4 regions of the Janthinobacterium sp. FT14W genome follow, and region 4 is predicted to be linked to each of the others. Evidence: predicted binding sites of a transcription regulator. Region 4 holds the regulator's gene; each other region holds the start of a gene.
What was found. The regulator FNR, encoded in region 4, switches genes on or off when oxygen is low (the NO sensors DNR and NnrR bind a similar motif). The targets are predictions, from matches to a motif close to TTGATNNNNATCAA.
Positions count from the first base shown of each region.

Region 1 (5,697 bases), on a different contig from region 4:
AAGCAAAAATGTGCCGTACGCCACCCTGGAGCAGACGGTGCAAACGGGCAGCAGCACGCGCGAGCAGGTGCGCGCAGCGCTGGGAGACAGTACCTCGATTCGTTTCGACAGCGGCAATGAAGTGTGGATGTACGCGTACCCGACGGCCTCGGGTGCGCAGGGCGAATATGTGATTCTGTTTGGCGGGGATGGGGTGGTGCAGAAGGTGCGCAGCGGGGAAGTGTACCGGGTGAAGAAGTAAGAGTAACCCACAGACAAAACCCGGGGGGAATGCTCCCAATGGGAAGCATTCCGGTCACGCAGTGACTGACCCCAGCCTTTCGCCGTTGGGGTAATTATCTTGCCTTCAGCAAGGCCCGCGACGCCACGCCGGCCGCCACGCTGGGGCTGCGGCCCACGCCGGCAGCCTTGCGCTTGGGCGACGCCTTCAGCTTGAAGATGCCGATCGACTGGGCCACGCTGTTGGTGCGCTGCGCCAGGTTGGTGGCGGCCGCGGCCGCCTGCTCCACCAGCGCCGCATTCTGCTGCGTGATGCCATCCATGTGGATGACGGCCTGGTTGACTTGCCCGATGCCCTGGTTCTGCTCGCGCGTGGTGGATGAAATCTCGTCCATCACTTCCGTCACGCGGGCCACCGAAGCGATCACTTCCGTCATGGTGGCGCCCGCATTGCTGGTCAGCACGCTGCCCGCATTCACGGTGGCGATCGAGTGGTCGATCAGGTTTTTCACCTCTTTCGCGGCCGTTGCCGAGCGCTGCGCCAGGCTGCGCACTTCGCCGGCCACGACGGCGAAGCCGCGGCCGTGCTCGCCCGCGCGGGCCGCTTCCACGGCCGCGTTCAAGGCCAGGATGTTCGTCTGGAAAGCGATGCCGTCGATCAGGCCGATGATGTCGAGAATCTTGCGCGACGACGTGCTGATCTCATCCATCGTGGTGACCACTTCGCTGACGATGGTGCCGCCCTTGGCCGCCACGGTGGAAGCCTGCGCCGCCAGGTCGTTGGCCGTGGCCACGTGGTCGGCGCTGTTCTGCACGGTGGAGGTCAGCTCTTCCATGCTGGCCGCCGTCTGCTCCAGGCTGGACGCTTGCGATTCCGTGCGGCTGGACAAGTCCATATTGCCCGTGGCAATTTCCGCCGTGGTGATGCGGATATCCTCGAAGTTGGCGCGCACGTCGCCGATGATGCTGTGCAGGTTGATGTTGGTCTGGCGCAAGGCGGCCATCAATTGACCCATGTCATCGTCGCGCACCTTGTCGATGACGCCCGTCAAGTCGCCGCCCGCCATCTTGCGGGCCACCGTGATGGCGTCGCCCAAGGGTGCGACGAGGGAATTGTGCAGATGCGCCCAGAAATACAGCATCAGCGCCACGGCCGCGGCGGCCGCGCCGCTGAGCCAGCTGCGCGTGGCCGTGCTCGTGTCGCCATCGATATTCCATACGGCGCAGCCGAGGATGGCCAGCACCACGCCAAAGACGATGCAATGCAGGGCCAGGTCCTGCGACAGGGTCAGCTTGCGCCATTCGGCCAGCTTGGCGGCCCAGCCCTGGCGCACGACGCGGCCATTGCGGATCGCCAGGTTGGCGCTATTGCCATCCTTGAAGCTTTTATACAGGGCTGCCGCTTCGTTGATCTGCTCGCGCGTGGGCTTGGTGCGCACGGACATATAGCCGATCGGGCGGCCGTTTTCGATGACGGGCGTGATATTGGCGAAGACCCAGTAGAAATCGCCATTCTTGCAGCGGTTCTTGACCATGCCGGTCCAGGGCATGCCCGTCTTGATGGTGTCCCACAGGTCGGCAAACGCTTCGGCCGGCATATCGGGATGACGCAGGATATTCTGTGGCGCACCCAGCAGTTCCATTTCTGAAAAGCCGCTGACCTCAATGAAATACTGATTGGCGTAATTGATGTTTCCCTGTAAATCCGTGGTGGAAACAATCGTCATGCCTTCATTTAATACGTATTCATTCTGCGTGATAGGCGTATTGACCCGCATCGTCGCTCCTCTATTTTTTTCAACTAGCATAACAAAAACATAAAAACAATATACCACATCAAGCAGCCATGATATATCGCCTCGGCGACAGTGACGCTGGTCAAACAATTTAATAAAAGTCAATTATTTTATATTTTAGAATTTATTTTGAATCAACTTGGTTGACTTTATTGAAATTCAAAACTTTAATAACGTGCAGTATGAATAATTAATTAAATATTATTTATCGTTATCGGGCGCGAGAAACAAGCCGCATCTGCCGATTAAAAGATGGCAACGGCAATCCAATAGGGGAAACCCATGATTCAACCCTCCGCCCTGGTAATGGAGCGATACGATTCGTTTCTTGGGGGAAAATAAAAACTGGCGCGAGCGCGCCAGTGGGGGATGTGTCTCCAATCCGCGACACAGGCGCCGGGGAGGCGCCTGCGCAGGGATGGCTTACTTGAACGTTTTGCGCGGTGGCGACTTCGGACGCGGTGGCGCAGGCTTGCGCTCCGTCGTGCCGTCATCCAGGCTGATGCGCAGTTTCTGCCCCGAGACCACGACCGATTTCAGGTGGTCGAGGATTTCCGGCGGCATGCCTTCCGGCAGGTCCAGCACGCTGTAGTTGTCAAAGATATCGATGCGGCCGATATGCTTGGCTTCCAGGTTCGCTTCGTTGGCGATGGCGCCGACGATGTTGCTTGGCGTTACGGCGTGCTCACGGCCCACTTCGATGCGGTAAGCCGTCACGCCGGGACGTGGACGCTCCTTCTTCGGCGCGCGCGGGGCCACTTCGCCCGCGTCCGCTGGCGCGGACTTGGCGGCAAACGGCTTGCGCGGCGCGGCTGGCGGCGCCAGGTCCGGCGCGTCGCCGTCGCGGCTGATGCGCAGCTGCTGGCCCGCCACCCACACGGTTTTCAGCTGGTCCAGCAATTCTTTCGGCATGCTGTCTGGCAAGTCCAGGACGCTGTAGTCGTCATAGATTTCAATGCGGCCGATGTTTTTCGAATCGATGCCCGCTTCGTTGGCGATGGCGCCCACGATATTGCCAGGCTTCACGCCATGCTGATGGCCTACCTCAATGCGGAAGGTTTGCATGCCGGCGTCGGCTGGACGTTGAATACGTTCCTTTTTCGGGAAGGCCGGGCGCTCGCTGCGCTCGAAGCGGTCGCCACGCTCGAAACGCTCGTTGCGCTCAGGGCGGTCAAAGCGATCCTGGCGGGCCGGACGGTCGTCTTGCCAGGTGGCTTGCTCGCGCGCCTTGTTCTTGTCCAGCAACAATGGCACATTGCCACGCGCCATCTTCGCCAGGGCGGCAGCGATTTCGATGGCGGGAATGTTCTGCTCGCGCTCGAAATCTTCGATCAGCGACTGGAACTGCTCCAGTTCGCCCAGGGCCAGGGTTTCGCTGATCTGTTCCTTGAACTTGGCGATACGCACGTCGTTGACGGCCTGGATCGTTGGCAATTCCAGCATGCCGATCGGCTGGCGCGTGGCGCGTTCGATGGAGCGCAGCAAGTTCTTTTCACGCGGGGTGATGAACAAAATCGCTTCGCCGCTGCGGCCGGCGCGGCCCGTGCGGCCGATGCGGTGGGTATAGCTTTCCGGATCGTGCGGCACGTCGTAGTTGACGACGTGGCTGATGCGCTCGACGTCCAGGCCGCGGGCGGCCACGTCGGTTGCCACGAGGATGTCGATCTTGCCGTCTTTCAACTGCTGGATCGTGCGCTCGCGCTGCGCTTGCTGGATATCGCCATTGATGGCGGCAGCCGAGAAGCCCCGTGCCTGCAGCTTGCTGGCCAGCTCTTCCGTGCCCAGCTTGGTGCGGGCGAAGATGATCATGCCGTCAAACGCTTCCGCTTCCAGGATGCGGGTCAGCGCGTCGAGCTTGTGCATGCCCGACACCAGCCAGTAGCGCTGGCGGATGTTGTCGGCCGTGCCCGTCTTGGCGGCGACCGTTACTTCGGCCGGGTTCACCAGGTAGGTCGTGGCAATGCGCTTGATGACGGAAGGCATGGTGGCCGAGAACAGGGCCGTTTGATGGCCTTCCGGTGTTTCTTGCAAGATGCGTTCGACGTCGTCGATAAAGCCCATGCGCAGCATTTCATCGGCTTCGTCCAGCACCAGGGTCTTCAGCTTGGACAGGTCGAGCGAACCCTTGTCCAGGTGATCGATGACGCGGCCAGGGGTGCCGACGACGACGTGCACGCCGCGGCGCAGGGCCGACAGCTGCGGGCCGTAGCTTTGGCCGCCGTAGATCGGCAGCACGTGGAAGCCGGGGATGTGGGCAGCGTACACCTGGAACGCTTCGGCGACCTGGATGGCCAGTTCGCGCGTCGGTGCCAGGACCAGGGCTTGGGGTGAGCTTTGTTTCAGATCAATGCGCGACAGGATAGGCAAGGCGAAGGCGGCGGTCTTACCCGTGCCCGTTTGCGCCTGGCCCAGCACGTCGCGGTTAGCGAGCAATAATGGAATCGTGGCCGCCTGGATAGGCGACGGTGTTTCGTAACCGACATCCTTGAGCGCGCGAACCAGCGGCTCGCTCAGGTTAAGGTCGGAAAATAAGGAAATTGGTGTATCAGACATGAAATCACTCACAAGTTCGCTCGAATCGCCCAATGCGAAAGAGTGTATCTGCTAGTTTACTCTTTACTGGACCTTACCGGGTGGCTGCATGCCGCAGAACGCCGTTTTTTGCGCCATATCTACCGAAAAAAGGCAGAAAAATCGGCGATCCGCACGCATTTGGCGCGTGATTTTGCCAACATTAAACGATACACAACAATGTGCCGCCCGCGCCTGTTCTACACGGCAACAGAAACGGCGGGCGCCCGAATACCATGGCGCCCGCCCCGTTTCAGGTGCGCAGGAACTCCAGCAAGTCCTCGTTCAGGCGCTCCTTGTGCGTCGTCGCCAGGCCGTGCGGCGCACCCGCATACACGAGCAATTTACTGCCGATGATCAGCTCCGCCGTGCGCCGCGCGGAGGCGGCGATGGGCACGATCTGGTCGTCGTCGCCATGGATCACCAGCGTGGGCACGTCGAATTTGGCCAGGTCTCCGGTGAAATCCGTTTCCGAAAACTGCTTGATGCACAGATAGGCGGCCGGCATGCCCGCCTGCATGCCCTGCAGCCAGAAACTGTCGCGCACGCCCTGCGACGGGGTGGCGCCGGGACGGTTGTAGCCATAGAAGGCCTCGCTCAAGTCGCGGAAGAAGGCGCTGCGGTCGGCCTGCACGCCCGCGCGGATGCCATCAAAGACGGAGAGCGGCAAACCCAGCGGATTGTCCGGCGTCTGCAGCATCAGCGGCGGCACGGCGCCCACGAGCACGGCGCCCGCCAGGCGCTGCGTGCCGTGGCGGCCGATGTAGCGCGCCACCTCGCCGCCGCCCGTCGAGTGGCCCACCAGGGTGGCGCCCGTCAAGTCCAGGGTGTCGATCAGGGCGGCCAGGTCGTCGGCATAGGTATCCATGTCGTTGCCGTCGAAGGGCTGGCTGGAGCGGCCATGGCCGCGCCGGTCGTGCGCGATGACGCGGTAGCCATGCGAAGCCAGATAAAACATCTGGTCTTCCCAGGCGTCGGACGACAGGGGCCAGCCGTGGCTGAAGACGACGGGCGGGCCGCTGCCCCAGTCCTTGTAGTAGATCAGGGTGCCGTCGGCGGTACGCAGGGTATTACTCGATTGCACGTTAGTGGCAGTCATGGAACGCTCCTA
Region 1 is NZ_WFLL01000015.1:63,690-69,386, forward strand. It holds gene bamE (outer membrane protein assembly factor BamE) at 1-241, shown strand, start outside; gene GCN74_RS12575 (PAS domain-containing methyl-accepting chemotaxis protein) at 336-1,997, opposite strand; gene GCN74_RS12580 (DEAD/DEAH box helicase) at 2,439-4,568, opposite strand; gene GCN74_RS12585 (alpha/beta fold hydrolase) at 4,840-5,685, opposite strand.
Region 1: a site for FNR is predicted at 2,107-2,120, ahead of GCN74_RS12575 (PAS domain-containing methyl-accepting chemotaxis protein). Genes of this name have one in related genera too.

Region 2 (5,697 bases), on a different contig from region 4:
CGGGCAAACAAGCAAAGGGGCTGCCAAACTTGCCTGCCAAGTGGGTCAGCCGGTATCGGAAACGCACGATCACGAATGAGAATGATTTTCATTTTCACATAATTTGGCGGCGATGTAAATTATCAATGTCATCATTTTGACGTTTCGCGGCAATTTTTCACCACAAAAAGCTGACGCCATCATTTGCGAATGATTCTCGTTTGCGATACTATACCAGCCTCCTATCTATCTGCCATGCCTGACGCCCAGCATGGCAGCGCTATCGAAAGCCGCCATGACGACCTCCCCTTCCTTGCCCCTGCCGCGGGCCAGCGCCGACGAAACGCCGGATACCGTCCAGCAGCGCCAGCCTGCCGCCGCCCCGCCGCAACGGCGCTGGCACTGGAACTGGAAGCAGGTCTGGTTTCAATTGCACTGGTTCATCGGCATCACGGCCGGCACGGTGCTGGTGATCATCGGCCTGAGCGGTGCCACCCTGGCGTTCAAGGATGAATTGCTCGATGTGATGAATCCCGGCGTGCGCCATGTGGCCGTGGAAAGCCGCGCGCCGCTGACGCCTGGCCAGCTGAGCAACATTGCCGCCGCCGAACACGGCCAGCGCGTGGCCTCCATCACCATGTATGCGCAGGCGGGCGCCGCGCCGCGCCTGTTCTTCGCGCCGAAGAACGGCCAGCGGCGGGGCGAATCGGTCTATGTGCACCCGTACACGGGCGCCACCCAGCCCGCGCTGGCGGGCGCGGCATTTTTCGAGTGGACGGAATCGCTGCACCGCTGGCTGCTGCTGCCCCGCGACCCGGGCCGTCAAGTGGCGGGCGCGCTGGCCCTGTGCCTGCTGGGCCTGGCACTGTCCGGCCTGTATCTGCGCTGGCCCCGCCGTCCGCTGGACTGGCGTACCTGGCTGACCTTCGATCCCGCGTTGAAGGGCCGCTCCTTCTTGTGGAATCTGCACGCCGTGGCCGGCACCTGGTGCCTGGTGGTCTACGTGGCGCTGACCTTGACGGGCCTCTACTGGAGCTATGACGTGGTGCGCGACAATATCGACGCCTGGGCCGGCAAGCCCCCCCGCGTGGCGCAGGCGCCGGGCAAGAAGGGACCGGCCAGGGAGAAGCAGGAAGCGCCGGCCGTCGACATCGGCCTGGCCTGGAGCAGCTTCCAGCAGCATGCGGCTGGCTGGACCCTGGCCAGCGTGCGCCTGCCGACGCGCGCCGGCGAAGCCGTGCAGTTCACGTGGCTGGCCAGCGACGCGCCGCACGAGCGGGCGCGCAGCCGCCTGTCGATTGCACCGGCCGACGGCGCGGTCACGGAAAACGAACCGTACGGCCAGCAGGGCCTGGGTTCGCGCCTCGTCAACATCATTTATCCGCTGCACATGGGCACGTATTTCGGCTTGCCGGGGCGCATCATCGTCACCCTGGCCAGCCTGGGCCTGCCCCTGTTCGCCATCACGGGCTGGATGCTGTACCTGGGCCGCCGCAAGGCAAAGCGGGCCGTGCAGGCGCAGCGCGCCATGCTGGGCGCCGGCGCGCCGGGCCAGGCAAACTCGGGCTTGCCCACCCTGGTGGCCTACGCCAGCCAGTCGGGCCAGGCCGAGCGCCTGGCGCTGGAAAGCGCGCGCGCCCTGCAGCAGGCGGGCGTGGCCGTCGACGTGCAGTCGCTGGACCGCTTCGATCCCGCGCAATTGCGCCAGTACGAACGGGCGCTGATCGTCGCCAGTACCTTTGGCGAAGGCGAGGCACCGGACGGTACGCGCCGCTTCGCGCGCTTGCTGCAAGCCATCTCCGGCACGCCGCTGGCAGGCCTGGAAGTGGGCATGCTGGCCCTGGGCGACCGCCATTACAGCGCATTCTGCGGCTTCGGCCATGCGCTGGAACGGCAGCTGCGCGCGCTGGGCGCCACGCCCCTGTTCCCCCTGATCGAGGTGGACAAGCATGACCCCGCCGCCCTGGCCGACTGGTCCAAGGCGCTGGCCCGCTGCAGCGGCAGCGCCATCAACGCCATCGGCGTGCAGGAACAGGCCTCGTATGCCGAGTGGCGCCTGGCGCGCCGCGTGCTGCTCAACCCGGGCAGCCTGGGCGGAGAATTGCATGAAATCACGTTGACGGGCCCGGCCGGGACGGACTGGGAAGCGGGCGCGCTGGCGGAAATCATCGCGTGCAACGCGGACGGCAGCGACGGCGACGCGCATGGCGCACAGCATGCGCCGCGCAGCTACTCACTCGCTTCGCTGCCATCGGATGGCGAACTGCAGCTGCTGGTGCGCCAGGAACGCCATGCGGGCGGCGAAAACCTGGGCTATGGCATCTGTTCGGGCTGGCTCACGCGCTTCGCCCCGCTGGACAGCCCCATCCGCCTGCGCCTGCAGGCCAATCCCGCCTTCGCGCCTGCGCTGGTCGACGTGCCCTGCATTTATATCGGCAACGGTTCCGGCCTGGCGGGCCTGCGCGCGCACCTGCGCGCACGCCAGCGGGCGGGACTGGCGCGCAACTGGCTGCTGTTCGGCGAGCGCCAGCAAGCCGTGGACAGCATCTGCGGCGCCGAGCTGGACGCCTGGCTGGCCGATGGCCACCTGGCGCGCCTGGACCGCGTCTTTTCGCGCGATGGCGAAACACGGCGCTATGTGCAGGACCGCCTGCGCGAGCAGGCCGGCGAGTTGCGCGACTGGCTGGCGCAGGGCGCCATCGTCTACGTGTGCGGCAGCCTGCAAGGCATGGCGGCAGGAATCGATGCTGTGCTGCAAGAAGTGCTGGGCCAGGAAGGACTCGACGCCCTGCTGGCGGCCGGACGCTACCGCCGCGACGTGTATTGAGGCACTTCAGCCCTGCCCGCTGCACCGCCCCGCTATGCGGGCAGGCGCACGGTCGGGGCCAGCCATCGGACTGGCGTGGGGACATGGCGGCACGGCGACCTGCCCGCCGCCCCACCCACCGTCTGCGAGGCCCCCATGAAAAACCCCTGGATGAGCATGTACCTGAGCGCCGCCAACCGCATCGCCAACACGGCGCGCGGCTGGTGCAGTGCATCACCGCAACTAGTTGAAGTTTCAATCAGATGAACTAAACTGCAAGCATGGTAGTACGTGTTGAATAAAGGGAGTGACCGGCAGGCGCCGCATCCCCGCGCCGCCGCCGGGACACCGGGAGACGACCATGTTGACGCTCAAAGTGCTGCTGTGCCTTGCCCTGTCGGCCCTGATGCTTGCGCCCCTCGTGCTGCGCGACGCGATGCTGACGTCGGCCGTGCAGCAGTTGCAGGTTCCGAATGTCGATGCGCAGGGCATGTGGGCCCACTGGCCCAAGCAATAAGACGCGCGGCTGAGAAAACACCGCTGGCGGCGTTGCTTTGACTTGCCGTACTAGCGTACTGTCTGTGTCAAAGGCGCCTTGCCAGCGGCGTTTTTCAGCGGCGCCCGGTAGTGGATTGCATCGTTGAAACCGCTTTGTTGCGGGTGGGGGTTTGTTCCCCATTTTTCACCCACATGTATCAATCGCCCGCGCATCAATCGCCCGCGCTCTTCCCTCCGCCCTCTTCACCGTACTTTTGATCCAGATCATGGATTTCCACCTTCGCTGCGCCCACACTGGAACAGTCCGCTTCGCACCGTGACGGACTTAACCGGGAGCATCGGCATGGGTAAATCGCATTGGAAGGATGAGATGGCGCTGGGCGTTCCCGCCATCGACGAGGCGCATGAGGCGCTGTTTCAGGAACTGGCGCGGCTGGGGCAGTTGAGCGACCGGCATTTCAGCGTGGCGTTCCGCGAGCTGATTGCGGCCGTCGAACGCGATTTCCGCGAGGAAGAGGATTTGATGGAGGAAATCGGCTTTCCCTCGCTGGCCAACCACCGCGAACAGCATGCGCGCGTGCTCAGCGGCTTGCACCATGCCTGGGCCGCCGTCGATGAAGGCGACCTGGCACAGGGCCGCCATGCGCTGTCGCTGCTGCCGCAATGGCTGATTTTCCACCAGGCCACCATGGACCTGGCCCTGGCGGCGGCGCTGGAAATGGTGCAGCGCCAGCCCAACTAGCTTCTACAGCAGCAGCACTGTCGCCTGCTCGGGCAGGACGACGCGGTAGTGTCCCGGGTATTTGTCTTCGCCGTCGAAAATCTTGCAAAACACGGGCTGGTTGATATCGTTGACGGCCGGCTCGCTCATGGGCAGGGTGGCGATCAGCTGCTCGCCATCGACCAGATGCAGGGCGCTGCCCCGCTCGGCCGCGCAAAAGGCCAGCGATTGCACGTCGCTGGCGAACGGCCGCTTGTACCACGGCGTGATGGCCCGCACGGCGCGCCGCGCATCCTGCAAGACCTGTCCCACGCGCGTGACGTTCCACGCGTCGCGCGCCACGGACGGCTGGAGGACGATATTGGCCGTCAGCTCGCCCCTGCTCTTGTTCACCAGGAAGGTGCCATCCTGCGCGGCGATATCCTCGTTGAGGGGCACGACAAACACGCCGCCGTCGGACACCTTGATCGGCATGGGGGCGCCATTGCCTTGCAAGGCCACGCGCACATCGTCGATGGTGGCGCTCAGCTTGGCCGGAATCAGGCGCAGGGCCATGACCACGCTGCCGCTCGACACTTGCCACACTTTCCTGGCCGTCAGATAACTGTCGCGGTAAGCCGTGAAGCGCACGCGCGGCGCCTTGGCGTCGCTGCTGCCGGTGATCGTCACCGTTTGCGGCGGCAAGGCCTCCCCTGCGGGAGCCGGCGCTGCTGGCGCCGCGGATGGGGCAGGCGCGGCGGCATCGGCGGCGGGCGGCGCGCTGGCGCTCTGCAGCGGCGCGGGAGCAGCCGGCGGCGGCGCGTGTTCCTGGGCCTGGCCCAGCGACACGACACACAACCATCCGGCACAGGCGATCCATGTACGCATGCATTTCTTTCAATAAGGAAAATATTTTTTGTCAGCGCCTGCATTATCGCAGAAGGCCAGGCGATGCGCCGCCCTTGACCTGTACGCACTCTTTTGGTGCGCGCGCTTGATTATTTGGCAAATATCACCTATATTGATAATGATTCTTATTCACGAAAGTGGCGGGAATCGCGCACCCTTCTTTTCCACTGCCCGACGCGCCGGGCCTTGCGGTGGAACTGCTATCCAAGCCAGACCCCGGGCCAGCGTCATGCCATCCCCCAGCTACTGCGCGCCCTGCCAGACGAGATAGGAAAACACAACGAAAAGACTCCAGGATAACAATGCAATCGACGACAGTACCCTCTTCTTCGCGCCAGCCCGCCTTGCGCCCCCTCCCCCATCTGCTGCAACTCGCCCTGCTGACCCTTGCCGCCGGCGTGGCCCTGCCGGCACAGGCCGCCGACACGGCAGCAAGCGACAGCGCCGTGACCATGCCGGCCATCACCATCCTGGGCCAGTCGACGGCGGCGACGGAAGGCACGCAGTCGTACACGGCCGGCGAAGCGCGCAGCGCCACGCGCATGGACCTGTCCTTGCGCGAAACGCCGCAATCGGTCAGCGTCATCACGCGCCAGCTGCTCGACGACCTGGGCGCCGTGCGCCTGGACCAGGCGCTGGCGCAAACGACGGGCATCCAGGTGGGCCAGAACGACACGGAGCGCACGCGGTTCTATGCGCGCGGCTTCGGCATCGACAATATCCAGATCGACGGCATGGCGCGCGGCGGCAATGCGCCGCTGCAGGACACGATTTTGTACGACCGCATCGAGGTCGTGCGCGGCGC
Region 2 is NZ_WFLL01000002.1:8,911-14,607, reverse strand. It holds gene GCN74_RS02270 (sigma-70 family RNA polymerase sigma factor) at 1-1, opposite strand, end outside; gene GCN74_RS02265 (PepSY domain-containing protein) at 275-2,806, shown strand; gene GCN74_RS28630 (hypothetical protein) at 3,147-3,302, shown strand; gene GCN74_RS02260 (bacteriohemerythrin) at 3,627-4,025, shown strand; gene GCN74_RS02255 (hypothetical protein) at 4,029-4,871, opposite strand; gene GCN74_RS02250 (TonB-dependent siderophore receptor) at 5,195-5,697, shown strand, end outside.
Region 2: a site for FNR is predicted at 3,538-3,551, ahead of GCN74_RS02260 (bacteriohemerythrin). Genes of this name have one in related genera too.

Region 3 (5,697 bases), on a different contig from region 4:
AAACTCTTCAGTTTAATCTCTGTTACTTTGCCGTTTTACCGGCACCGTCATTGCTGACGGGTCGCTCACTTCAAAAACAACTGACAGGCCACTTCTTGCGAAGCGTCCTATTTCATTTATTTCTTCGTGAACATTTGATATTTTAAGTTTGACAGCAATCCGAAGATCGCTGCTGCACTGACATCAAATGCCCACACTTATCGACTGTTAATTGTTAAAGAACTGTATTCGGTACTGCTTATTTACTGCTTTCGCGCTATCGACAAAGCGTTGTGTTTGTCAGCTGCGAAGAAGGAAGAGTATGAAGCGTTTCGGCCATTTCGTCAACCTTCTTTTTTATTACCCAGTCCCGGAAGACTGTCCCTTTTGTGCCGCAAACTGGTGCGCCTCATCGGGGAGGCGAATCATATCAAAGACCGTCGAAGTTTGGCAAGCGCTTTTCCAGGAAAGCGTGCATACCCTCTTTTTGTGCAGGCGTACCGAAGGCCGCCTGGAACAAACGGCGCTCGTAGGCAACGCCATCGGTCAAAGTCGTTTCAAACGCGCGGTTGACGCAATCCTTGATCATCATGGCCACCGAGGTCGGCATGGCGGCGATGGTCCTGGCAGCAGCCAGGGTTTCTTCCAGCAGCTTATCAGCCGGCACCACGCGCGACACCAGACCGATGCGTTCCGCTTCCGCTGCGTCGATGGTGCGCGCCGTCAGCAGCAGGTCCATGGCCTTGGCCTTGCCGATGGCGCGCGGCAAGCGCTGCGTACCGCCCGCACCCGGCGTAACGCCGACCTTGATTTCCGGCTGGCCGAATTTGGCGCTGTCGGCAGCGATCAGGAAATCGCACATCATGGCCAATTCGCAGCCGCCGCCCAGTGCGTAGCCAGCTATGGCGCCCACCACGGGTTTGCGCACGTGCAAGATATGCTCCCAATTACGGCTGATGTAGCCCTGGGTAAATGTGTCCGGGTAGGTGTAGTCGGCCATGGCGGCGATGTCGGCGCCGGCGGCAAACGCTTTTTCGCTGCCCGTGAGCACGATGCAGCCGATATTGTCGTCGGCGTCGAACTTCAGCAAGGCGTCGCCCAGCTCATTCATCATGTTGTCATTCAAGGCGTTGAGCGCCTTCGGGCGGTTCAGGCGGATGACCGCCACTTTGTCCTGGATTTCGATGATCAGGTCTTCGTATTGCATATAGTCTCCTCTGGATGAACACGGTAGCGACGATTGTAGCGGCTAACGGCAGCGGCGCGACAGGTGCACTGCTATTATTGTGAGCCTGATCATTTTCATATCGAGCAAGCTATTTTCTCTTCATTCTTCCAGCATTGCGCCCGCTACCTGCGCGGTGACGGCAGCGCCGCCAGCGCCAATTTTCGCCGCTTGTGGTTCAGCAACGGCCTCAATTGCTTCGGCGCCCAGATCACCGCGCTGGCCCTGCCCCTGTGCGCCGTGCTGCTGCTGCATGCGACGCCGGAACAGATGGGCGTCCTGGTCGCCCTGCAGGCGCTGCCGTTCGCCCTGTTCGGCTTGCCCGTCGGCGTGCTGCTGGACCGGCGCAGCAAACACCCGATCATGCTGTTCAGCGAAAGCATGTCGGGCCTGGCCCTGGCCAGCGTGGCCGTGGCCTATTGGTGCGGCGTGCTGTCCATGCCCTGGTTATATATAGTGGGATTCATTATCGGCACGGGCTTCGTCGTCGGCGGCGGCGCCGAACAGGTTTTTCTGACCTTCCTGGTGGGACGAGATGGCTTGATCGATGCGCAATCGAAATTTGCGGCCACCGAATCGGCCTCGCGCCTGATCGGCCCCGGCCTGGCTGGCGTGCTGGTACAAGTATTGTCGGCACCGGTCGCCATCCTGTGCACGGCCTGCGGCTACCTGATTTCCGTCTCCAATTTGCGCGCCATGAGCGTGCGCGACCCGCGCCCCGCGCCGTCCGACAAACACGCCCTGCGCGACATCGCCGATGGCTTGCTGTTTGTCTGGCGTGAACCGCTGCTGCGCGCGCTGGCGTGGGGCGCCGGTATCTGGCATTTCCTGTTTTACGCCAGCATGGCCTTGACGGTGCTGTTTGCCACGCGCGACCTGGGCATGAGCCCCGGCGTACTGGGCATGACGCAGATGCTCGGTGGCGCCGGCGTCTTGCTCAGCGCCTTCATCGTCAAGCCGCTGACGCACCGCTATGGCGCTGGCCGCACCATCCTGATAGGGCTGGCGTCGACTTCCGTGTGCTTTGCCCTGACGCCCACCATCCCCGCCGCCCTGTTCGGCAGCGCAGCCGCCAGCGCCGTGGCCTATGCCGTGCTGATGTTCTTTTTCGATTGCGGCGTGATGCTGTTCTTTATTCCCTACTTGGGCTTGCGCCAGAAAGTCACGCCCGACCCCATGCTGGGCCGCATGACCTCGACCATGCGCTTCCTGACGGTGGCGACAGCACCGCTGGGCGCGCTGGCGGCCGGCTGGATCGCGGAGCACTTTGGCGTGCGCAACGGCCTGGCCTGTATCGCGGCCGGCAGCATCCTGTTGACGGTGGCCATGGTGTGGGGCACGCCGCTGCGTAGCGTGCGCACCTGAAGCAATGAACGGGCATACACTGCTGAAAGATTGCCTTGGCGACACTATTCATGCCAAAGCTTGCGAGGTTTGATTTACATCAAGGTTTTAATTGATGTAAATCCATAAGCTGTCTTACATCACTTGAGGAGCACGCTATGTTTAACACCATCCTATTTCCCACCGACGGTTCGCCGCTGTCCGACAAAGCGGCCGAGACCGCCCTCGCCTTCGCCCAATTAAACAAGGCCAAGCTGGTCGCCATCAGCGTGGTGCAACCATTCCCGTTCTCGCCGATGGCCGATGGCGGCATCGTGCTCGACGCCGGCTTGTACGAACAACAGATGCAGGAAGCCTCGCAGCGCGCCATCGACAAGATCGGCGAAGCGGCGCGTGCCGTCGGCGTCCCCTTCGAAGGCGTGGTGGCCGTCTCGCCCAGCCCGCACGAGGAAATCGTCAATGCGGCGCAAACCTACCATTGCGACATCATCCTGATGGCCTCGCATGGCCGCAAGGGCTTGAACAAGCTGTTCGTGGGCAGCGAAACGCAAAAAGTGCTGGCGCATACCCATCTGCCAGTGATGGTCCTGCGCTAGCACCTGAGCCAAGCTGCTGCGCGTCGCAGGACGCACCCCACGCCGCGCGCTGCGGTCTTGCCAGGCGTGATTCAGCAAGGGCCGACCCTGCCCCCCGGCGGCGGCGTCTAGCGCGCCGGCGCCTGCTTCGGCAACAACACCCACACGGCGCCGCTCTGCTTCATGCGGCCCGCATTCTCCGCCGCTTCCGCACCGAAACCAAAGAAGTAATCGACCCGGATGGGCCCGCGAATGGCGCCGCCTGTATCCTGCGCCATCACCAGGCGCTGCATGGGGATATCGCTGTTGGCTTGCGTGGTGGCCAGGAACACGGGCGCGCCCAGCGGCACGAAGCGCGAATCGATGGCTACCGAACGCTGCGGCGTCAACGGCACGCCCAGCGCCCCCTTCGGCCCCACCTTGGGATCGGGCAAGCGCTCTTCCTTGAAGAACACATAGCTGGGATTGGCGTTGAACAACTCATCCTTGCGCGTGGGATGGCCGGCGATCCACGCCTTGATCCCCTGCGCAGACGCCTGGCTCAGGGTCAGCTCGCCCTTGTCGACCAGGTAGCGGCCGATCGACTTGTACGGGTGGCCATTCTGGTCCGCGTACGCCACGCGCACGGTTTCCTGCGTATCGGTCAGTTGCACGCGCCCGGAACCCTGCACCTGCAGGAAGAACGCCTCCACTTCGTCATCCACCCACAGCAATTCCTTGCCCGTCACGGACGTGGCGCGCTCGATATCGGCGCGCGTGGCATACGGCACCACCTTCTTACCCACCAGCTTGCCCCGCAAGCGCATGTTCTTGAGTTCCGGATACACGCCGGCCAGGTCGATGGAAACGAGATCATCGGGCACCTTGTACAGTGGCGTCTGGTATGGCCCGCCGCGCTTGCGCGCGCCGTGCAGCAATGGCTCGTAATAACCGGTCACCAACCCAGTATTGGCGCCATCGGCAGCCACCACTTGATTTGGCACAAAGAAGGTCTCGAAAAACAGGCGGATGGCCTTGTCGCTGTCGGCATTCACCTGGCGCGCGATGGTGCACGATTCCTTCCAGTCAGGACGCTTGACCAGCACGCCGCACGAGGCCATGAAGGCGGGCCAGGCAGCGCGCATGTCATCGCGGGCCCAGCCAGGCAAGGCGGCAAACTTGGCGGGCACGAAGGTGGGGGCGGCCGCATCCGTGGCGTCCTTGGCCTCCTTGGCATCGGCCGGCTTGGCTGGCACGGGCTTGACGACGGTCGGGGCAATCGGGGGCGCCTTGTCGCCGGCAGCGCCGGGCGCTGCCGGTGGCGTGGTACAGGCAGAAAGAGCAAGCGCGACGGCACTGGCTGAAACGAGTAGACTACCGCGTGTCAATAAACGACGGTTCAATAATAGGCTGCGGGTAAATAACATAGGGGTGCGTATGTGGATCTTGATGATAGAAGCGCTGGTGGCGTTCTTCTTGCTGGCATTTATAGTCTGGTGGACCATGTATTCGGGCAAGAAGCCCGCGCCACCGGCGCGCAAACAGCTCAGCGAAGAACAGGACAGCGCCGAAAAACTGAAATAAGGGGCGCAAGGCCCCCGCTTCCTCAATGCAGGGTGCGCGGCACCGACAGCACGAACTCGGGAATCGGCGCTTCGAACTGATGGCCATCTTCGGCCACGCAAAAGTATTCGCCGTGCATCGAACCTTGCGGCGTGCCCAGCATGGTGCCGCTCGTGTATTCGAACTGTTCGCCCGGCTGCAGCAGCGGCTGGTGGCCGACGGCGCCCAGGCCGCGCACCTCTTCCACCTTGTTGTTCGCATCCGTGATGACCCAGTGGCGCGAAATGAGCTGCGCGCCAGCCGTGCCCGTGTTGACGACGCGGATCGTGTAGCTGAACACGTGCCGTCCCTGGTCCGGTGCCGATTGCTCGGGCAGATATTGCGTCTTGACCGTTACCGTAAATTCATAAGTCGCCATCGTCATTCCTATTCAGACATTGCCAGTCGTGTGTGTGTCGCGCGCGCCGCATGGGCCATCGCGCGCCGCGTATTCGGTGTTTCACTATGCTTCAATAAGGCATGGTAACGGCGTCAAGCGTAAAATAGCGCATCTTCGCATTTTCTACTCTGAGCCTTTAGCCACCATGACAACATTCCGTATCGCTCCCAGCATCCTGTCCGCCGACTTTGCCCGCCTGGGCGAGGAAGTGCGCAACGTCGTCACTGCCGGCGCCGACATCATCCACTTCGACGTGATGGATAACCATTATGTGCCGAACCTGACCATCGGCCCGCTGGTGTGCGAAGCGATCCGTCCGCACGTGCAAGTGCCCATCGACGTGCATCTGATGGTCAAGCCTGTCGATCGCATTATCCCGGATTTCGCCAAGGCTGGCGCGAACATCATCACCTTCCACCCGGAAGCGTCGGATCACGTCGACCGTTCGCTGCAGCTGATCCGCGACAATGGCTGCAAATCGGGCCTGGTTTTCAACCCGGGCACGCCGCTGCACTACCTGGAACACGTGATGGACAAGATCGACATCATCCTGATCATGTCGGTCAACCCGGGCTTCGGCGGCCAGTCCTTCA
Region 3 is NZ_WFLL01000015.1:58-5,754, forward strand. It holds partial or broken rRNA gene GCN74_RS12280 (16S ribosomal RNA) at 1-14, opposite strand, end outside; gene GCN74_RS12285 (enoyl-CoA hydratase) at 410-1,186, opposite strand; gene GCN74_RS12290 (MFS transporter) at 1,250-2,569, shown strand; gene GCN74_RS12295 (universal stress protein) at 2,707-3,144, shown strand; gene GCN74_RS12300 (murein transglycosylase A) at 3,252-4,529, opposite strand; gene GCN74_RS29540 (hypothetical protein) at 4,552-4,686, shown strand; gene apaG (Co2+/Mg2+ efflux protein ApaG) at 4,709-5,083, opposite strand; gene rpe (ribulose-phosphate 3-epimerase) at 5,250-5,697, shown strand, end outside.
Region 3: a site for FNR is predicted at 2,639-2,652, ahead of GCN74_RS12295 (universal stress protein). Genes of this name have one in related genera too.

Region 4 (5,697 bases):
GAAGACGCCCTGGTCGCCTATCTGCAAGGCCTCGGTACATTAATCAAAACAAGGAATTAGCATGGCAATCGAAAACCTGTTTGACAGCGCCAGCAGCGTCATGACGGTGGTTTCCTTTACGACGTTCGTGGGTATCCTGTGGTGGACCTTCAGCCGCAGCAACAGCGACTTCGACGCGGCAGCACGCCTGCCGTTCGCCGACGACGCGCTCGACTATCCGGCCGAGGCCGGGATGAACCTGGCGAAGGAGCATCACCATGGCTGACTTTACCAATGGTTTCTGGAATATCTACATCATCGTGCTGTCCCTGCTGGGCATCATCGGCTGCGGCGTGCTGCTGTACTCGCAGTCGAAAGTGAAAGTGGCCGCCGGCGCCGCCGCCGACGGCACCACGGGCCACGTGTGGGACGAGGACTTGAAGGAACTCAACACGCCGATGCCGCGCTGGTGGATGTGGCTGTTCTACATCACCATCGTCTTCTCCCTCGCATACCTGTTCCTGTATCCGGGCCTGGGCAACTATGCCGGCAGCCTGGGCTGGAAATCGACGGGCCAGTACGAGGAAGAGCTGAAGAAGGCGGAAGCCGACTACGGCCCCCTGTTCAACAAGTACCTGAGCCAGGACCTGAAGACGGTGGCGGCCGATCCGCAGGCGCAAGCCATCGGCCAGCGCCTGTTCCTGACCTACTGCGCGCAATGCCACGGTTCGGATGCGCGCGGCAACAAGGGCTTCCCCAACCTGACGGACAAGGACTGGCTGTATGGCGGCGATCCCGACATCATCAAGACCACCATCATGCACGGCCGTAACGGCCAGATGCCGCCGATGGGCGCCGCCCTGGGCTCCGAAAAGGATGTCGAGAACGTGGCCCATTATGTGCTGAGCCTGTCCGGTTCCACCTCGGACCCCGTCAAGTCCGTGCTGGGCAAGGCCAAGTTCGGCGCCTGCATGGCCTGCCATGGCGCCGATGCGAAGGGTAACCAGATGCTGGGCGCGCCCAACCTGACGGACAAGATCTGGCTGTACGGCGGCAGCGCCGACACCATCATGGAAACCGTACGCAAGGGACGCAACAACACCATGCCGGCCTTCAGCGATTTCCTCGGCGAGTCCAAGGTACACGTGCTGTCGGCGTATGTCTGGAGCCTGTCGAATCCCCAGACGCCCGTGAAATGATGTAATGGAACCTCAAGTCATCAAGATGTATGCGGCCCGCGAGCAAATCTACCCTCGCGAGGCCAAAGGACGCTACGCTACCTGGCGATGGGTATGCGTATGGCTTACCCAGCTCGCGTTCTACGGCTTGCCGTGGTTGACCTGGAATGGCAGGCAAGCCCTGCTGTTCGATTTGACCACGCGCAAGTTCTACATTTTCGGCGTCGTGCTGTGGCCCCAGGATTTCATCTACCTGGCGGCCCTGCTGATCATCTGTGCGTATTTGTTGTTCCTCGTCACGGCCATTGCCGGGCGGGTGTGGTGCGGCTTTTCCTGCCCGCAAACGGTATACACGGAAATCTTCCTGTGGGTGGAACGCAAGATCGAGGGCACGCGCAGCGCGCGCATGGCCCTCGACAAGCAGGGCCCGTCCTTGCGCAAGACGGCCAAGAAGACGGCCAAGCACCTGGTGTGGGGCGCCATCGCCCTGTGGACGGGCTTTACCTTTGTCGGCTACTTCACGCCGATCAAGGAACTGGCGCAGGCGGTGACCACCCTGAACTTCGGTCCCTGGGAATGGTTCTGGGTCTTGTTCTACAGCCTGGCAACCTACGGCAACGCGGGCTGGCTGCGCGAGCAGGTGTGCAAATACATGTGCCCCTACGCGCGTTTCCAGAGCGCCATGTTCGACCAGGACACGCTGATCATCACCTACGATGCCAAGCGGGGCGAACCCCGTGGCGCCATGAGCAAGAAGGCCGGCAACAACGACAAGCTGGGCGACTGCATCGACTGCACCCTGTGCGTGCAGGTGTGTCCGACCGGCATCGATATCCGCAACGGCCTGCAGTATGAATGCATCGGCTGCGCCGCCTGCGTCGATGCCTGCAACAGCGTGATGGACAAGGTCGACCGGCCACGGGGACTGGTACGCTACAGTACCGACCATGCGATGGAAAACAACTTCAATTCGAAGCAGATACGCCAGCGCGCCATGCGCCCGCGCGTCCTGATCTACACTTCCATCCTGGCCCTGATCATCATCGCCGTATGTACCTCGCTGGCCCTGCGCACGCCATTGAAAATGGACGTGATCCGCGACCGCGGTTCGATGGGACGCGAAGTGGAAGACGGCATGATCGAGAACGTCTACCGGCTGCAGATCATGAACACCTCGGAGCAAAGCCAGCATTTTAAAATCAGCGTATCCGGCTTGCCGGGCCTGACCTTGCTGACGCGCGATGAAGTGACCCTGCAGCCGACGGAAACCCTGGGCTGGCCCATCCGCCTGCGCGCGCCGCACGGCGTGGGCGAGAAGGGCTCGAACAAGATTGCGATCGAGCTGCAATCGCTGGACGACCCATCGCTGCACGTGCGTGAAAGCGCGGTCTTCATCGTGCCGCGCTAATGCAGGAAGGCCAATCCCCGCATGGGGATTGGCCGCTTAAACAGGAGAAATATCATGTCCGACAGCCTCAAGCTGCAAGCCCCCGTGGCGCCGTGGTACAAGCATCGCTGGCCATGGCTGCTGATGATCGGCCCCGGCCTGTCCGTCGTCGTCGGCAGCACCATGGGCTATATCGCGTTTACGCAGCCCGACGCGCTGGTGGTGGGCGATTATTACAAGCAGGGCAAGGCGATCAACCAGGACTTGCGGCGCGATACGGTCGCCAGCGACCTGGCCATGTCAAGCAAGCTATCGTACGACGTGGCGGCAGCGCGCCTCAGCGGTTCCGTGCACAGCTTCGGCAAGGCGTATCGGGCGCCGCTGCAGCTGCACCTGGCGCACGCGACCCAGCCGGAAAAAGACATCAAGCTGCTGCTGCAGCCTGATGCGGCCGGCAACTTTTCGGTGGCGCTGCCCATGCTCGAGCGCAGCCGCTGGCAGGTGCTGGTGGAAAACGACAAACGCGAATGGCGCCTGTCCGGCATCTGGACCTGGCCCCTGCAGCGCAGCATCGCGCTGCAGGCGGATGAAGAGCTGTAAATCTTACTTGCAGTTGTCCGTGCCGGCCGTAATGGCCTTCAGCTTGGCCGGCTGCAGGATCTCGATCTCGCGGTTCGAGACGCGCAGCCAGCCTTCCTTCTTGAATTTCGACAATAAGCGGCTGACGCTCTCGATGGTCAGGCCCAGGTAGTTGCCGATTTCCTCGCGCGACATGCGCAGCTGGAAATTGCTGCCCGAATAGCCGCGTGCCTCGTAGCGCGACGCCAGGTTGACGATGAAGGCGGCAAAGCGCTGGGTCGCCTGCATATTGCCCAGCAACAGCATGACGCTTTGCTCGCGCGTGATTTCCTGGCTCATCATGCGGTGGAAATGGCGCAGCAGGGTCGGCATATTGCCCAGCAATTGTTCCAGGCTTGAAAACGGAATTTCACACACTTCGCTGTCTTCCAGCGCCACGGCATTACAGTGGTGGCGGTCGGCGCTGATGGCGTCCATGCCCAGCAGTTCGCCAGCCATCTGGAAACCCGTCACCTGCTCTTCGCCGCCCGGATTGATCTGGTAGGTCTTGAAGTGCCCCAGGCGGATCGCATACAGGTTCTGGAACGAGTCGCCGATGCGGAACAGCGAGGCGCCGCGCGCGATCTTGCGGCGGCGACCGATGATCTGGTCCAGCCGGTCCATATCACCCACATCCAGGCCCATCGGCAGGCACAATTGATGCATGCTGCAGGTCGAGCATCGCGCACGCAACGCCTCCACGTTCACTGTGGGCAAGGTTGGAGTGAGTAACGCTTCAGTCATGTCGGTACCTTTTAGAAAATGCAACAACAAGTTTACTGCATACAGGGTTGCCGTGTGCCAATTTCACGGTAATTTCGGCGAATAAACGACGTCCAGCCTTTAATTATATGGCAACATCGTCAAAAGCCCGTATGGGGCAAGGCAATTTGCGCAGCGGCGCTTGCCAAGCTCGGGCATTGATAGGAAAATTCCTGACAGCATTATCTGCCGCCTGTGCCGCCCGGTACTGAAAAGGAAATCATGAAGCCTCTCGGCATCAAAGCAAAAGTCGCGCTGGCCACCAGCCTGACCTCGATCGCCATGATCGCGCTCGTCACCATGATCCAGGTGCAGCACATGCGCGCCGACTTCACCAAAGTACTGCTGAGCCAGCAGTCTTCCCTGATCAGCCGCACCGCTGCCGAGCTCGACGACAAGCTGGCCATGCTGCTGCAGATCGTCACCCTGACGGCCCGGCAGCAGCCGCCGGAATTGATCGCCCAGCCCGCCAAGCTGCGCGAATACTATGCGCGCCGCTCGATGCTGGTGCTGTTCGACGACGTGCTGGTGCTCGACGCGCAAGGCGCCGTCGTGGCCGACATGCCGCTGGTGACAGGACGCGCCGGCATCAACGTCGCCGAACGCGAGTATTTCCAGACCGTCCTGCGCACGCGCCAGCCCATGATCACCGAACCGATGCTGGGCAAATCGAGCGGCATGCCCATCGTGCAGATGGTGGCGCCCGTGCTGGCTGCCGATGGCCAGGTGGCTGGCGTGGTGATCGGCGTGCTGCGCCTGTACAAGGACAACCTGCTGGGGCGCCTGCGCACGGAAAAGATCGGCAAGAGCGGCTATTACTTCATCCTCACGCGCGGCGACGTGCCGCGCTACGTGCTGCATCCCGATACCAGCCGCTTGCTGCAGCCGCGCAAGCCGAATGCCAACCTGACGACCACGCAGCTGCTGAAGGAAGACGGCGAAGGCAGCATGGTCAGCACCAACAGCCGCGGCGTCACGGCCGTCAACAGCTTCAAGCGCCTGAAGTCCGTGAACTGGCTGCTGGCCGCCTCGCTGCCCGTCGAAGACGCCTTCGAACCGTTCGATGGCGTGCTGTACCGTCTGGTGCTGTGGAGCATCCTCGCCTCGCTGCTGGCCGCTGCCGTTCTGGGCTGGGTGACCGTGCGCCTGCTGTCGCCGCTGGTGCGCCTGCGCGACACCCTGCTGGCCCTGCGTAGCAGCGGCAGCCGTTTTACACCCGTGCCGGTGCAGCAGCGCGACGAGATCGGCGAACTGACGGAAGCGTTCAACGGCCTGATGAGCGAACGCGACCGCCTGCAGCAGGAACTCGAAGCGCGCGCGGCAGAGCTGGAGCGGGAGCGCGACCGGGCCGAGGCGGCCAACCGCGCGAAGAGCGACTTCGTGGCCAACATGAGCCATGAAATCCGCACGCCCCTCAATGCCGTGCTGGGCATGGTGTATTTGCTGGGCAACACCAGACTCGACACGGAACAGCGCAAATACCTGACCATGGTGCGCGTGGCGGGCCAGTCGCTGCTGGGCATCCTCAATGACGTGCTCGATTACTCGAAGATCGAGGCGCGCCGCATGGAATTGTCGCCCGTCGAATTCGACCTCGACGAAGTCATGAATACCCTGGCCACGACGATGACCATGAATGCGGGCGAGAAGGAGCTGGAACTGGCCATCGCCGTCGAGCCCGACGTGCCGCGGCGCCTCGTGGGCGACGCCCAGCGCCTGCAGCAAATCCTCGTCAACCTGGCCGGCAATGCCATCAAGTTCACGGAGAGCGGC
Region 4 is NZ_WFLL01000032.1:18,706-24,402, forward strand. It holds gene ccoO (cytochrome-c oxidase, cbb3-type subunit II) at 1-60, shown strand, start outside; gene GCN74_RS19950 (cbb3-type cytochrome oxidase subunit 3) at 62-265, shown strand; gene ccoP (cytochrome-c oxidase, cbb3-type subunit III) at 258-1,178, shown strand; gene ccoG (cytochrome c oxidase accessory protein CcoG) at 1,183-2,565, shown strand; gene GCN74_RS19965 (FixH family protein) at 2,620-3,144, shown strand; gene fnr (fumarate/nitrate reduction transcriptional regulator Fnr) at 3,148-3,906, opposite strand; gene GCN74_RS19975 (response regulator) at 4,147-5,697, shown strand, end outside.